DNA from 3 places in the Gordonia sp. QH-12 genome. Region 2 is predicted to be linked to each of the others. Evidence: predicted binding sites of a transcription regulator. Region 2 holds the regulator's gene; each other region holds the start of a gene.
The links. Region 2 encodes LexA, which represses DNA repair genes until DNA is damaged. Its sites were predicted from a motif close to CGAACANNTGTTCG; they were not measured.

Region 1 (2,268 bases), on a different contig from region 2:
GGACGCCAGGCGACGCGTCCGGCGTGCGGGCCGTCGTTCAGGATCATGGTCTCCCAGTCGCCGAGCATCTTGCCGACCGACCGATTATGCCGTCCGCACGCGGCGCCGAGGTGATCGATGTTCGTCGGGCCGCCGTCGGCGGAATCCGGGAAATGATGGGCTTCTGTTCGCGCGAACGGCGCCGTGCAGCCGGGTGCGGTGCAGCCGCGGTCGCGGGCGAACAGCATCAGACGTTGAGCCTTCGAGGCGAGGCGCCGTCCCCGACCCAGGTAGAGCGGCTGACCCTGGCGTGGGAGAACACCGCCAGATGCGGCGTCGCGCCGGATGCCGCCTCGACCAGCTCGGCCACCGGCAACCTTGTTCCGGTCGCGGTGAGTGCGATTCCGGCGTGTTCGCGGAGTTCTTTGTCGGTGACGGTGATGACCAGCTGCGACGACAGCCGCCCACCGCCGGTGGTGCCTGCGGCGGTGAACGCCCGCTCAGCATCCAGCAGGGCGACGAGCGCGTCGTGGCCGCGTTTCCCGGCGGTGCGATCATCGCGCTCGGCGGCCGCGGCGAGCGCTGCTGGGTCGGCTGCCTCGCGTGCGCCGCATGGGGAGTCGGGGTCGGCGGGGTTGTTCATGCCGGGCGCGGCCCAAGACTCGAGCGTTACCTCCAACTTGGCCCGCAGAGCCGGGGTCAGGGAGGCGGTGACTTTGCTCATCAGCTGCCGGTCCTGCGGCATGAGCGCGAACTTCCGCCGGCGTTTGCGGTCCCGCTCGTCAGTGAGTGACCCGTCCGGGTCGAGATGGGCCAGGAGTCGGTGTCCGGCGGTGCGGACTCCTTCCGGGGTCAGCTCCCGGGCCACCGAAGCCAACTGGACTTCGGCGAGTTTGCGGGTCTGAGTGTCGACGGCGGCGGGGATCTTGTCCATGATCGCGTCGATCTCCAGCACATGCGCGGTACCGATGGCTCCGGCATTGACCGCCTCGGCCGTGGCCGGACACGCCGGCGTGAGAGTTTGGCCTTGCATGCCGGTGAATCGGCCGATCGCCGCGACAGAGGTCCGCCGACGACGGGCTTCACCGTCGCCGAGGTGAAGCCCCGACGACAGGTATTGATGCAGTGACAGGAAGCCGTCTTTGCGGTAGGCGCCGCGGTCGGAGACTTCCACCAGCAGGGCCGCGTCTACCCCGTCCAGCCGGCGATGCACGTGCTCGAGGGCTTCGGCGGTCTCCAGCAACTCGCGTTCGGTCACGGCGGCGAAGCGAGCGGCGGCGAGCCGGGTCGTAGCGGCTTCGATGACCGCGGCTAGCGCGGCCGGGTCCTCCGGCAACACCAGCGACGACTGTGCATCCATCCTGCTCACCGCCTCCCCGTGGTGCTCGACGACTGTGTGATCGTCGGTATGGGTGAACACTATCCCGGCCCTACGACAAAACGGCCTGACCTGCGTATGCACGGACCACTGCATCGCGTGGCCCTCGCCACAGCACCATCTGATAACGTGTGTTTGCACACTCGCGTGAGTGTGGAGACCTGCGAAGTGCTGCCATCCGACTACGCTCCTGGTTCATGACTGACTACCCCGAGACGGCCGCCATGGCCGTCGTCGCGCGCGGAATCGCCCAGAAGGGCCCGTGGGGACAGGTGTACGGTCCCCTCGACCTCGACATCCCGATGGGCGGGCTCACCGTATTGCGCGCCGAGCCGGGTCCCGGACGCACGGCGCTGCAGATGACGATCGCCGGCCGGATGAAAGCCAAGACCGGGCGGCTCGACGTGCTCGGCCGCACGTCCGCGCGAGCGATCTTCAAGGTCGCCTCGCTCGCGGGGGTCGCCGCCCTCGACGACGTGTACGCCTCGGTCCGAGTGGTCGACCTGCTGACCGAGAAGATGCGGTGGGACGCGCCGTGGTACCGGCTGATCCGGAGATCGACCGAACAGGATCTGGAGCGGATCTGCCGTCCGGTGTTCGGCGACCTGCCGTTGCCGGATCTCACCGCATACGTCGAGGAGCTCTCCGAACTCGACGGCCTGCTGCTGCGCGTCGCCCTGGCCAACACCCGGCGGCTCCCGTTGCTGGTGGTCGGCAACATCGACCAGGTGTCCAGCGACGACGATCAGCGCATCCTGATCTCCCGTCTGGCCGAGCTGGGAACCGGACAGACGGTCGTCACGACCACGGTGAACCGCATCGATCCCGCACTCGGGTACCGGGCGTTGATCGACGTTCCGTCGATGCTGCCGAGAGAGACTTTCCACGCGCCCGCAGGCGCCGACTCCGAG
Region 2 (2,268 bases):
ACCGATGATCGCCACGGTCGACGAGGCGCGCGAATTCGCCGCGCGGGTTCGGGAACGCGGTCTGGTGCCGGGGGTGATGATCGAGGTGCCGTCGGCGGCGATCCTCGCCGACGCGATCCTCGCCGAAGTGGACTTCGTCTCGATCGGCACCAACGACCTGACCCAGTACACGATGGCGGCGGACCGGATGTCGCCGGAGCTGGCGGCGCTCACCGACCCGTGGCAGCCGGCGGTACTCGCGCTGATACAGCGGGTCGGGGACGCCGGTCGGGACCAGGGCAAGCCCGTGGGCGTATGCGGCGAGGCGGCTGCCGATCCGTTGCTGGCATGTGTGCTGGTCGGGATGGGTGTGACGTCGTTGTCGTCCGCGCCTGCGGCGTCGGCCGCGGTGGGACTGAAGCTGGGTACCGTCACCATGGATCAGTGCCGCGATGCGGCGTCCGCCGCGATCGCCGCGACGAGTCCGTCACAGGCGCGCGAGGCGGTTCGCGCGGTTCTGGCCGGCGAGGTGTGATGTCCCGCTGAGGCCGGCCGGGCGCCTCAGATACGGCGCATCACCGTGACGACCTTGCCGAGGATGGCGGCGTCGTCGCCGGGGATGGGCTCGAAATGCTCGTTGTGCGGCATGAGCCAGACGTGACCGTCGGTGCGCTTGAAGGTCTTCACGGTGGCTTCGCCGTCGATCATCGCGGCGACGATGTCACCGTTCTCCGCCACGTTCTGCTGGCGCACGACCACCCAGTCGCCGTCGCAGATCGCCGCGTCGATCATCGATTCGCCGACCACGCGAAGCATGAACAGGGAACCGTCGCCGACCAGTTCGCGCGGCATCGGGAAGACCTCCTCCACGGCCTGTTCGGCGAGAATCGGTCCGCCGGCGGCGATCCGGCCGAGCACCGGAACGAAGGTCGGCGTGGGGAGTGACTCTCCGTCGGCCTCGGCACCGCCCGAGGGCGGTGTCCGCTGATCGTCCCGAACGTTCACCGCACGCGGACGGTGCGGATCGCGCTTGAGAAGGCCGCGGCGCTCGAGCGTGCGGAGCTGATGGGCCACCGACGACGTGGAGGTGAGTCCGACGGCCTCGCCGATCTCACGGATGCTCGGCGGGTAGCCGCGCTCGCGGACCGACTGACGGATGACCTCGAGCACCTCGCGCTGACGCTGGGTCAATGAGGCCTCGAGCGTCGCGGTGGAGAGCATCGGATCGGGCGTGTCGGTCACGGTCGGGCCTTTCGTCAGCTGTGTTCGATCGATGGTCCAAAGGCTAGTTGAGTAGGTCACAAAACTCAAACAATTGTTCGACGCGTGTCGGCGTTTGTCGGACCCCTCGTGTTAACTATCGAACAAGAGTTCTTCGAACACGCGATCGATTGGAGACGAGTCATGAGCACGAGGACGGCACCCGCCCCGACCGGACGCGCCACCGCTGTGCGCTCCACCGCTGCGCACTCCACCGCTGCGCACTCCACTGCTGCGCACTCCACTGCTGTGCACTCCACTGCTGTGCACTCCACTGCGTCGGCGATGACCTGCGACATCCCGGTGGTCCGTGGCTCGCTGGTCCGTGATCGGGGAGTACGCGGAGCGGGGCGAGGCGACTCGAGCGGAACGTGCTTCCCGACCGGCCGCCCCGAGCGGCGTCGCCCGGTCGCGGACCGGCGAGTGATGTTCGATGCGCCGCCGGCCGGCCGGACCGCGCTGTCGCCCGCGGTGTACCGCAGGCGCCGGTGGGCCGGGGCCGCGGTGGTCGGCGGCACCCTCGCCGGCATGGTGTGGCTGCTCGCCCTCGTCGGAGCGGGCTACCAGGATGCGGCGACGCCGGAGTCGCCGGCGGCGACGCACGTGGTGTACGTCCGGTCGGGGGAGTCGCTCACCGCGCTCGCTGAGCGGATCGCTCCGGAGTTGCCGTCCGCGGGCGTCATCGCCCAGCTGCGCGACCTGAACGGCCTCGAGACATCGGGACTGCATGTCGGACAAGCGCTTATCGCCCCGCAGTACGGCTGAGGCGGGCGGGTATTGTCATGGCATGCGCTGCCCGTTCTGCAAGAACGACGACACCCGTGTCGTCGACTCCCGAGTCGCCGACGACGGCCAGGTGATCCGTCGCCGCAGGTCGTGCAATGAATGCGGGCGGCGGTTCAGCACGGTCGAGACGGCTGTGCTGTCCGTGGTGAAGCGCAACGGCATCTCCGAGCCCTTCAGTCGCGAGAAGGTGATGCAGGGCGTGCGCCGCGCCTGCCAGGGCCGTCAGGTGGACGAGGACGCACT
Region 3 (2,268 bases), on a different contig from region 2:
CCACGGTCCGTCGAAGGCCGGTGACAGGGCGTTGAACAGGTCGGTGATCGAGCGTGGGTCGGGGTCGGCGAGATGGAACACGAGCCCGCTCCGGCCGTCCTGCACATCGATCAGCGCGACCATCGCCTCGGCGACGAAGTCGACGGGGACGACGTTGAGGGGCCCCGGATCGGGGATCGGCAGCGGCAGGAACGAGGGCAGCTGACTGAGCACGGCGAGGTGACCGAAGAAGTAGTAGGGGCCGTCGGCCCTGTCGACCTGTCCGGTGACGGAGTCGCCGACGACGGCCGACGGCCGATACACCCGCCAGCGCAGGCCCTCGGTCTCCCGCACGACGCGCTCGGCGTCGAACACGGTGCGGTGGCATTCGGTCGGCAGGCCTTGGCCGAGGTCGAAGTCGGTCTCGGTGAAGTCGCCGCGATGGTCGCCGGCCACCGCGATCGAGGAGAGATGGTGCAGGAGCGCGCCGCGGGCGAGAGCGAACTCGGCGACCCTTCGGGTGCCGTCGACGTTGACCGCCCGCAGGTCGGCCTCCTCGGCGGTGAGGTCGTGCAGTGCGGCCAGGTGGATCACGTGGTCGACCTCGTCGACGTCGGATCCGTGCAGGCCGAGGTCTTCGTGTGTGAGGTCGCCGGCGACGGCGACGACGCGGTCGCCGCCGTCGATCCCCTCCATGGCGGCGGCGAATCGCTGCAGTGATCCGGTGCGCACGAGCGCGTACACCCGGGCCTGCTCGTCGCGGGCCAGCAGGCGCGCGACGACTCGACGGCCGATGAAGCCGCTGCCGCCGGTCACGAAATAGCTCGTCACCGACCCAGAGTCTCACAGAGAGATACCGATGTGAATGATTGACAGCGGTAATTCGTGCGTCGGTCCGGTCTCTGGCACGCGTCTGGGGTGTGGCCGGGGCGGGCCACGGCAAGGCAGATATCGAACATATGTTCTATCATCGGTGTGTGGGATGGAACAACGGGCCTCCGACCTGGTCGGAGATGGAGCGAGTGCTGTCGGGGCGTGCGCCTGCGCGCGGCGACCGGCTCGGTGAGACGTTTCCGCCCACGTTCAACGGCGCGGGGCCGCCGGGGGACGGCGGCGATTCGCCGGCATGGTCGCGTAAGCGGGGCCCGTACCAGGCCACCGACATCGAGTTCGGCGCATCGACGGTGCCGTACGCCGAGTTGCACGCGCACAGTGCCTACAGCTTCCTCGACGGCGCGTCGATGCCCGAGGCCATGGTCGAGGAGGCGCAGCGGCTGGGGCTGCGCGGGCTCGCGCTGACCGATCACGACGGCTTCTACGGTGTCGTCCGATTCGCCGAAGCGGCCCGCGAGTTCGGCATGCCGACGGTGTTCGGCGCCGAACTCTCGCTGCAGCGAGACAGTGCCCGCGCCGGTGCGGTGGACCCGCCGGGGGAGCACCTGTTGGTCCTCGCACGCCGCGCCGAGGGCTACCGCCGGCTCTCCCGTGTCATCGCCGACGCGCATATGAGCGGTGGCGAGAAGGGGCTGTTGCGCTACGATGCCGACGCGATCACCGAGTACGCCGCCGACGGCGACTGGCTGGTTCTGACCGGGTGCCGCAAGGGTGCGGTGCGCCGGGCGCTCGACCGCGGCGGCCGGCGGGCCGCCGACACCGCGCTCGGGACGATGATCGACCGTTTCGGGGCCGGGAACATCGCCGTCGAGCTGAGCCCCGGTGCCGGGTCGGACGACGACGAACGCAATGCGATTCTGGCGTCACTGGCCGCATCCCATCGGGTGCCGACAGTCGCGACCACTGGCGCGCACTTCGCCGCGCCGGAGAACGGCCGACTCGCTACGGCGATGGCGGCGGTGCGCGCCCGGACCGATATCGCGACCATCGACGGCTGGATGCCCGGGGTGGGCGGGGCGCACCTGCGCAGCGGAGACGAGATGCTCCGGCTGATGCCCGCCCACCGTGAAGCCATCGACAACGCCGTCGCCTTCGCGGAGGAATGCGCCTTCTCGCTCGGGCTGATCGCCCCGAACCTGCCGCCCTTCGCCGTCCCCGACGGCCACACCGAGGCCAGTTGGCTCCGCGCACTCACCGAACGGGGAGCCCGCGAGCGTTACGGCACCAGGGAGCAGCGTCCCGACGCGTACCGGCAGATCGACCACGAGCTGGCGATCATCGAGACGCTGACCTTCCCCGGCTACTTCCTCGTGGTGCACGACATCGTCTCGTTCTGCAAGGACAACGACATCCTGTGTCAGGGCCGGGGCAGCGCGGCGAACTCGGCGGTCTGCT

Region 1: a site for LexA is predicted at 1,369-1,382, ahead of Y710_RS08740 (DUF222 domain-containing protein). Genes of this name have one in related genera too.
Region 3: a site for LexA is predicted at 932-945, ahead of Y710_RS08015 (error-prone DNA polymerase). Genes of this name have one in related genera too.

Annotation. Positions count from the first base shown of each region.
Region 1 covers NZ_KQ969289.1:24,054-26,321, forward strand. The annotation lists gene Y710_RS19275 (HNH endonuclease signature motif containing protein) at 1-227, opposite strand, end outside; gene Y710_RS08740 (DUF222 domain-containing protein) at 227-1,339, opposite strand; gene Y710_RS08745 (hypothetical protein) at 1,555-2,268, shown strand, end outside.
Region 2 covers NZ_KQ969286.1:136,744-139,011, forward strand. The annotation lists gene Y710_RS06425 (putative PEP-binding protein) at 1-514, shown strand, start outside; gene lexA (transcriptional repressor LexA) at 541-1,200, opposite strand; gene Y710_RS19055 (LysM peptidoglycan-binding domain-containing protein) at 1,384-2,004, shown strand; gene nrdR (transcriptional regulator NrdR) at 2,027-2,268, shown strand, end outside.
Region 3 covers NZ_KQ969288.1:64,316-66,583, reverse strand. The annotation lists gene Y710_RS08020 (SDR family oxidoreductase) at 1-810, opposite strand, end outside; gene Y710_RS08015 (error-prone DNA polymerase) at 957-2,268, shown strand, end outside.